DNA from 2 places in the Mesorhizobium sp. WSM4847 genome. Region 1 is predicted to be linked to the other one. Evidence: riboswitches for the same ligand, from Rfam matches in the RefSeq annotation. Region 1 holds a riboswitch; the other holds the start of a gene.
What was found. Region 1 has a riboswitch for S-adenosylmethionine ahead of metX (homoserine O-acetyltransferase MetX). Riboswitches for the same ligand answer to the same signal wherever they lie in the genome.
Positions count from the first base shown of each region.

Region 2: it holds a riboswitch for S-adenosylmethionine, as region 1 does, so the genes downstream of both, AC0L28_RS22075 (O-succinylhomoserine sulfhydrylase) here and metX (homoserine O-acetyltransferase MetX) in region 1, are expected to answer to the same signal.

Region 1 is NZ_JBVVPY010000013.1:166,546-170,941, forward strand. It holds gene metW (methionine biosynthesis protein MetW) at 1-583, opposite strand, end outside; gene metX (homoserine O-acetyltransferase MetX) at 642-1,811, opposite strand; SAM riboswitch at 1,932-2,009, opposite strand; gene hisC (histidinol-phosphate transaminase) at 2,182-3,291, shown strand; gene AC0L28_RS20210 (prephenate/arogenate dehydrogenase family protein) at 3,298-4,233, shown strand; gene AC0L28_RS20215 (sugar kinase) at 4,325-4,396, opposite strand, start outside.
Region 2 is NZ_JBVVPY010000015.1:161,392-165,787, forward strand. It holds gene AC0L28_RS22070 (ceramide glucosyltransferase) at 1-524, shown strand, start outside; gene AC0L28_RS22075 (O-succinylhomoserine sulfhydrylase) at 570-1,757, opposite strand; SAM riboswitch at 1,831-1,908, opposite strand; gene AC0L28_RS22080 (2'-deoxycytidine 5'-triphosphate deaminase) at 1,998-3,128, shown strand; gene AC0L28_RS22085 (ABC transporter substrate-binding protein) at 3,221-3,994, shown strand; gene araD1 (AraD1 family protein) at 4,172-4,396, opposite strand, start outside.

The DNA of each region.
Region 1 (4,396 bases):
CAAAGAAATTCCAGAACCACCATGGCATCGACAGGCCGATTTTCTGGCCATTGGCGTCGAGCGCGGTTGCCTTTTCCACCGTTGCGCCGAGCTCTTCGCAGAGATTGACGAAGTCGCGGATGGTGCAGAAATGGATGTTGGGCGTGTCGTACCAGGAATAGGGCAGGTCCTTGGTCACCGGCATCCGCCCTTCGATGAACAGCGAAAGGCGTACCCGCCAGTGGCCGAAATTGGGGAAGGAGACGATGGCGTGCTTGCCGATCCTGAGCAACTCGTCAAGCACCAGCTTCGGGTTGCGGGTCGCCTGCAAGGTCTGCGACAGGACGACGAAATCAAAACCCTTGTCGGGATAGAATTTGAGGTCCTTGTCGGCGTCGCCCTGGATGACGGACAGGCCGCGCGCCACGCATTCGTTGACGCCGCGCTGCGACAGTTCCATCCCACGGCCGTCGACCTGCTTCGTTGCCTGCAGCAATTCGAGCAGCAGGCCATCACCGGAGCCGACGTCCAGCACCCGCGACTGCGGCGGGATGAGATCGGCGACGACTTCGAGGTCGACGCGCTGGGCGTGGTTGACACTCATGATCGTGCCTCTTGACTGGCGCATGACCTTGACCCGAAAAGTCTGCAACTTTTCGGGGTCATGCGCTGAGCCCTCTGGCGCGGGCCGCCGACGCGATGAAGCCGTTGATGGCCGCGAACAGCTCCGGCTCGTCGAGCAGGAAGGCGTCGTGGCCGCGATCGGTCTCGATCTCGACGAAAGACACCGAGGCGCCGGCCGCGTTCAGCGCATGAACGACCGAGCGGCTCTCCTCGGTCGGGAACAGCCAGTCGCTGGTGAAGGAGACCAGGCAGAAACGGGTCTTGGTGCCGGCAAAGGCGTCGGCGAGCCGGCCGCCATGGTCGGCGGCAAGGTCGAAATAGTCCATCGCCCTGGTCATGTAGAGATAGGAGTTGGCGTCGAAGCGGTCGACGAAGGTCATGCCCTGATGGCGCAGATAGCTCTCGATCTGGAAATCGGCGTCGAAACCGAAGGTGAGTGCTTCACGATCCTGCAGGTTGCGGCCAAACTTCCGGTGCAGGGCCGCCTCCGACAGATAGGTGATGTGAGCGGCCATCCGCGCCACGGCCAGCCCCTTTTCTGGACGCTTGCCCTGCTCGAAATATTTGCCGCCATGCCAGTCGGGATCGGCCATCACCGCCTGCCGGCCGACCTCATGGAAGGCGATGTTCTGCGAGGAATGACGCGCGCCGGTGGCGATCGGCAGCGCCGAGAAAACGCGCTCCGGATAGCTCGACGCCCATTGCAGCACCTGCATGCCGCCCATCGAGCCGCCGAGCACCGAGAACAGCTTTTCGATGCCGAAATGGTCGACCAGCATCAACTGCGCCCGCACCATGTCGCGGATGGTGATGATCGGCAGGTCGAGCCCGTACGGCTTGCCGGTGGCGGGATTGGTCGAGGCGGGGCCGGTCGAGCCGAGGCAGCCGCCGATGACGTTCGAGCAGATGACGAAGAAGCGGCTGGTGTCGATGATCTTGCCGGGGCCGATCAGCACTTCCCACCAGCCCGGCTTGCCGGTCACTGGATTGGTGCTGGCGACATGCTGGTCGCCGGTCAGTGCATGGCAGACGAGGATGGCGTTGGAGCGGGCGTCGTTGAGCGTGCCGTAGGTCTTGTAGGCGATCTGGAACGGCGACAGCAGCGTGCCGGCATCGAGCTTGAGCGGCTTGTCGGCGCCGAACCGCAACACCGGGCTCGACGGCTCGTCGGCCTCGTTGTTGGTTCTTTTCGTGCGCAGCGCGACCATCGCATCCTCTTACATTAACCCATCGTGTTTTCCGAAAGTCGATTAAGATTTTCGGGTCGATGCGACTGTCCGGCCGGCTGCGGACAACAAAAAAACCGGCATTGCCTTCGCAAAGCCGGTTACAAGATGCAAACGGCCCTTTAGCGAGTTGTTTAACGTGGCTGCAAGCCGACCGGCCAAATCACCACGGGATTTCGCCTTCTTCTAGGACCGGCGCGCCTCGCCGTCAACGGCCAGCCACGCACCGATCATTGCCGCCTCTCGACATTCCAGGCCACGGCTTGTATTTCCGCGGCGGCTTCCAGTGTGGCGGATCCGAAATTCGCATCGCGTTGGAGCAGCGGAAGCGTTCTCGACGGATTTTTGCAATATGAACCAAGTATCGGATCAGGCACGTCCAACGCCCCGCGCGGGGATCATGGACATCGAAGCCTATGTGCCGGGCAAAAGCACGGCGCCGGCCGGCGTTGCCAAGGTCCACAAATTGTCGTCGAACGAGAACCCGCTCGGCCCCTCGCCGAAAGCAATAGAAGCCGCGCGCGACGTCGCGGCCAAGCTCGACATATATCCCGACGGCACCGCCAGGCGCCTGCGGGAGGCGATCGCCGAGGTGCATGGCCTCAACCCGGCGAACATAGTTTGTTCCAATGGTTCCGACGAGATTCTGGGCCTGCTTGCGCAGACCTATCTCGCGCCGGGCGACGAGGCTGTGATCACCGAACACGGATTCATGGTCTACAAGATCTACATCCAGTCGGCAGGTGCTGTCCCGGTCTCGGTCAAGGAAACCAAGGAGCGCGCCGACGTCGATGCGATCCTCGCTGCGGTGACGCCGCGTACGCGGATCATTTTCCTCGCCAATCCCAACAACCCAACCGGCACCTATTTGCCGTTCCAGGAGGTGCGCCGCCTGCATGCTGGCCTGCCTCGAAACGTGCTTCTGGTGCTGGATGCAGCCTATGCCGAATATGTCCGCCGCAACGATTATGAAGCCGGCGTCGAACTGGTGGCTGGTGCGGAAAACGTGGTTATGACCCGCACCTTCTCCAAGCTCGGCCTTGGCGGTGCGCGGATCGGCTGGATGTACGCGCCGATGCATGTCATCGATGCGATCAACCGGGTGCGGGGTCCCTTCAACGTCAACGCGACGGCAATCGAGGCCGGCATTGCCGCGATCCGCGACCGCGCCCATGTCGAGCGAAGCGTGGCGCATAACGAGACCTGGCTGACCTGGGTCAGCGAGGAATTGACCAGGCTCGGACTGCGGGTGACGCCGAGCGTCGGCAATTTCGTCCTCATCCACTTTCCCGAGGACAAAAAACATTCTGCGGCAGCCGCGGACGATTACCTCTGTGCGCGCGGCTACATATTGCGGCGCGTTTCCGGTTACGGCTTCCCAAATGCGCTGCGCATGAGCATCGGCACCGAAGAGGCCAATCGCGGCGTTGTCGCCGCCCTCGCGACATTTCTGAAAAGCTAGAACACCATGACATCACCGATGTTCGAAAAGATCGCGCTGGTCGGCATCGGCCTGATCGGCTCGTCGCTGGCCCGCGTCATCCATCGGGGAGGCCTTGCCGGTCACGTCGCCATCTCGACGCGCAGCGAAACGACGCTGGCGCGGGCGAAGCAACTCGGCCTCGGCTCCTCCTACACGACTGATGCGAAAGAGGCGGTCGGCGATGCCGACCTGGTCATCGTTTCGGTGCCGGTCGGTTCTTCAGGCGAGGTCGCCGAGGAAATCGCGCCGGCGCTGAAGCCGGGCGCCATCCTCACCGATGTCGGCTCGACCAAGGCGTCCGTCATCGCGCAGATGCAGCCGCATGTGCCTGCCGGCGTGCATTTCATTCCCGGCCATCCGCTGGCCGGCACTGAAAAATCGGGTCCGGACGCCGGCTTTGCCGAACTGTTCGAAAACCGCTGGTGCATCTTCACGCCGTTGCCCGGCACCGATCCGGCCGCCTTGGAAAAGCTCTCGGAATTCTGGCGCCGTTGCGGCTCCAACATCGATACGATGGATCCCCAGCATCACGACATGACATTGGCCATCGTCTCGCACCTGCCGCACATCATCGCCTATAACATCGTCGGCACCGCCGACGACCTGGAGTCGGTGACCAAGTCCGAGGTCATCAAATATTCGGCCTCCGGCTTTCGCGACTTCACGCGCCTTGCCGCTTCCGACCCGACGATGTGGCGGGACGTCTGCCTGCACAACAAGGATGCCATCCTCGAAATGCTGGCGCGGTTCTCGGAGGATCTGGCCTCGCTGCAGCGGGCGATCCGCTGGGGCGACGGCGAAAAGCTGTTCGACCTGTTCACCCGCACCCGCGCCGTGCGCCGCTCGATCATCGAGGCCGGCCAGGACATCGACGTGCCGGACTTTGGCCGGCAGGCAGTCGAGCATCCGGCCAAGGGATAGAGCATCGGACCCCGTACCGGTTTTAGGTGAAATCCGATGCTCAAGCAAAAGATAGAGGGCGGTACCATCCGATTTGAAGGCCGCCTCGCGCTCAATCCGGCCAGTGAGCTGCCATCATCGCCAGTGTCTCGGCCCTGTCCGGCGCGCCCAGCCTGCCGCCGAA
Region 2 (4,396 bases), on a different contig from region 1:
TGCTCGACGCCAATGGCGGCATCCGTGCGCTTGCTGCGGAGATTGCCGAGGATGCCGCTGCGACCAAGCTTGTCAACGGGCTCGGACTGCGCGTCAATCTCGTTGCCTCGCCCTTCGAGCAGCCGCTCGGCTTGCGCACATTTGGCGAAATCTGGTCGCGCCAGGCCCGCTGGGCACGCCTGCGTCGCGTCACATTCCCACTGTTCTTCGCGCCCGAGATCCTGATCGGAGCGGCGCCGCCGCTGGTGCTGGCGCTGGTTGCGGCAGCAGGCGCCGGTTTCAGCCTGCCGGCTACCGCCGTCGCCGTGCTGATAGTCGCCTATCTGCCGGAATGCGCTCTCGCCTCGGCCAAGGGCTGGCACCTGTCGCTGCGCATGATCCCGGCGATGGTTGCGCGGGACGTGATGCTTCCCGCCATCTGGGTGCGCGGCTGGCTCAGCGGTGCTGTCGACTGGCGCGGCAACACGATGACCATCCAAACCAGCGCCGTTGCGGAATTGGAAGAGTCGCCGTCGGGCGCCTGACCGCGCCGCTTTGCAGATCAGAGCGCAGCAGTTCGGCGCGTATCCCTATCTGGCGGCTAAGGCCTGCTCGATGTCTTCGAGCAGGTCGTCAGTGTCCTCCAGTCCGACGGACAGCCTGAGCGTGCCTGGCCCGATGCCAAGTTCGGCCCGCGCCTCGTCGCTCAGATTCTTGTGTGTCGTCGTCGCCGGATGGGTGATCAGGCTCTTGGCGTCACCGAGATTGTTGGAGATCAGCACGACATCGAGCGCGTTCTGGAAGGCGAAGGCCGCCTGCTTGCCCCCCTTGACGTCGAGGCAGATCAGCGTCGAGCCGCCCGACATCTGCTTCTTGACGATCGCCGCCTGCGGGTGATCGGCGCGGCCGGGATAGATGACGCGGACAATTTCCGATCGCTCGGCGAGGAAGTCAGCGATCCGGCCGGCACTTTCTGTCTGCTGGCGAACGCGCAGCGGCAGCGTCTCCAGCCCCTTCAGCAGCGTCCAGGCATTGAAGGGTGAGAGGCTGGGACCGGTGTGGCGGAAGTAGTCGTGCAAATTCTCGTCGATCCACTTCTTGTCCGACAGGATGATGCCGCCGAGGCAGCGTCCCTGGCCGTCGATGTGCTTGGTCGCCGAATAGACGACGATATGGGCGCCGAGCTGCAACGGCTTCTGCTGCAAGGGCGTGGCAAAGACGTTGTCGACGATCAGCCGCGCGCCGATCGAATCGGCAAGCGAGGCTACGGCTGCGATGTCGACGACCTCCAGCGTTGGATTGGTCGGGCTTTCAAGGAAGAACAACTTGGTGTTGGGCCTGACCGCCTTTTCCCAATTGGCGATGTCGGTGCCGTCGACCAGCGTCGCCTCGATGCCGTATTTCGGCGCCAGCGTCTCGACCACCCAGCGGCAGGAGCCGAACAGCGCGCGCGCTGCCACGATGTGGTCGCCCGCCCGGGCACTGCACAGCAACGCCGCCGTCACCGCCGCCATGCCGGACGCGGTGGCGCGGGCATCTTCGGCACCTTCCAGCGCACACATGCGCTTCTCGAACATGTCGACCGTCGGATTGGCATAGCGCGAATAGATGAAGCCCGGTTCCTCGCCCTTGAAGCGGGCTTCTGCCGCCTGCGCCGTATCGTAGACATAGCCTTGCGTGAGATACATCGCCTCGGAGGTTTCGCCGAAGCCGGAACGCAGCGTTCCTGCATGCACGAGGGCGGTCTGAGGCTTCCAGTTGCGCGTTTTGCTCGTCATCACCTTGTTCCAAACACAAAAAATGGTCCAAACACAAAAAAACCGGCCGCGAAAGTCGCAACCGGTCGTACGGCCTTTCGGCCCGACGGTCCTTTAGCGACTTGTTTAACGTGGCTGCAAGCCGACCGGCCAAATCACCACGGGATAACGATCCTTTAGACCTGCACCGCGCTTGCGTCAATTGCCGGCATGATTAAGAGGTTTGTACCAGCGGGTTCCACGGCAAGAACCTGCGACAAGATGAGACCACGCCCGGCCTTCGAGCGGAGCCAGACTTTGCGGCAGACAGGCATTCTTCCGGATCAGGATATTTCCGCGCTGTACCAGTCGGGCGCGCTGAAGTCGCCGCGCGCGCTCGACGCCGACCAGGTCCAGCCGGCCAGCCTCGACCTCAGGCTTGGCGACAAGGCCTGGCGTGTGCGCGCCTCCTTCCTGCCCGGCCCCAACCACAGGGTTGCTGAAAAACTCGACCGCCTGAAGCTGCACGAAATCAATCTCACCGATGGTGCGGTGCTGGAGACGGGCTGCGTCTATATCGTGCCGCTGCTCGAGAGCCTGGCGCTTCCGGCAAACATTTCCGCCTCGGCCAACCCAAAAAGCTCGACCGGGCGGCTCGACATCTTCACCCGGGTGATGACCGATCGCGGCCACGAGTTCGACAAGATCGCTGCCGGCTACAACGGCCCGCTCTATCTCGAAGTCAGCCCGCGCACCTTTCCGATCGTCGTCCGCGCCGGCTCGCGGCTGTCGCAGATCCGGTTCCGCACCGGCAATGCGCTTTTGTCGGAAAGCGAGCTGCACGAATTGCACCGTGCCGAGACGCTCGTCGCCACCGAGCCGCCGAACATTTCCGGCGGCGGCATCGCACTGTCGATCGACCTCGATGGTGACAAGGACGGGCTGGTCGGCTACCGCGGCAAGCACCACACCGGCCTGGTCGATGTCGACAAGCGCGCTGCGCAGGATGTCGTCGATTTCTGGGAGCCGCTCTACAAGAGCGGCGCCGGCGAACTGGTGCTCGATCCGGACGAATTTTATATCCTCGTCAGCCAGGAAGCGGTGCATGTGCCGCCGCTCTATGCCGCCGAGATGACGCCCTTCGATCCGCTGGTCGGCGAATTCCGCGTCCACTATGCCGGTTTCTTCGATCCGGGTTTCGGCCATTCGGCCTCGGGCGGCACCGGCAGCCGGGCCGTGCTCGAAGTGCGCAGCCACGAAGTGCCGTTCATCCTCGATCACGGCCAGATCGTCGGACGGCTGGTCTACGAGCACATGCTGAAGCGGCCGCAGGCGCTCTACGGCACAGATCTCGGCTCGAACTATCAGGCGCAGGGCCTGAAACTGTCCAAGCATTTTCGCGCCGCGCGCTGATCGCCCGCTATGATCAGACCCTGCTTGCCTGACCTTACGGGTCGTGCTTGGCTGTCTTAGCCGTCAATACAGTTGGAACAAGGGGAACAAAAATGCAGATTTCAAGATGGATCGCATCGGCAGCAACAGCCGTCATGCTGGCGATGTCAGTCGGGTCGCTGTCGGCGCAAGCACAGGAAAAGTTGAAGATCGCCACTGAAGGCGCCTATCCGCCGTTCAACACCATCACCGCGGATGGCAAGCTCGTCGGCTTCGACATCGACATCACCAATGCGCTTTGCGCTCAGATGAAGGTCGAATGCGAACTTGTCACGCAGGACTGGGACGGCATGATCCCGGCGCTCCAGGCCAAAAAGTTCGACGCCATCATCGCGTCCATGAGCATTACCGAGGAGCGCAAGAAGCAGGTCTCCTTCACCAACAAATACTATACGACGCCGCTTTCGCTGGTGGCCTTGAAGGACAGCGATATTGCCTCGACCGAACCGGCGGCACTCGCCGGCAAGACAGTCGGCGCCCAGGCTTCGACCACCCAGGCCGACTATGCCCAGGATGTCTATGGCAAGGCCGGCGCCGAGGCGAAGCTCTATCCAACCCAGGAGGAGGCGGTCGCCGATCTGATGAACGGCCGTCTCGATGCCGTCCTTTCAGACAAATTCGTGCTGATGGACTGGATGAAGAAGTCGAGCGACGACTGCTGCAAGATGGTCGGCGACGTCAAGGGCACGGAGACCGAAGCCGGTATCGCCGTGCGCCAGGAAGACAATGCGCTGCGCGAAAAGCTCAACGCCGCGATCGACGCGATCGTCGCAGACGGCACCTACAAGAAGATCCAGGCCAAATATTTCGACTTCGATATTTATTGAGAGGTCGAAGCTGCCAATCTCCCCCCTTGAGGGGGAGATGGCCGGCAGGCCAGAGGGGGTCGGTCCGGCCGGGCCCGGCTCTCTTTATCGCAGACGCAGGGGGCTGGCGCTCTACGCGAGACGACCCCCTCTGTCGCCTTCGGCGACATCTCCCCCTCAAGGGGGGAGATCACGCCGTCACAGCGCCTTCACCGCCACCTTCACTGGCTGCTCGATTTCCAGTGGGTTGCGCAGCGGCAGGCCGAAATCCTTGGCCTCGATCTCGAAGACATCGCCGGCCTCGGTTCTGACGCCGTCGGCGAAGGACAGTGTCGCGGTGCCGAACATGTGCACATGCACGTCGCCCGGCTGGCGGAAGGCCGAATATTTGAAGTGGTGATGTTCGAGATTGGCGATGGTGTG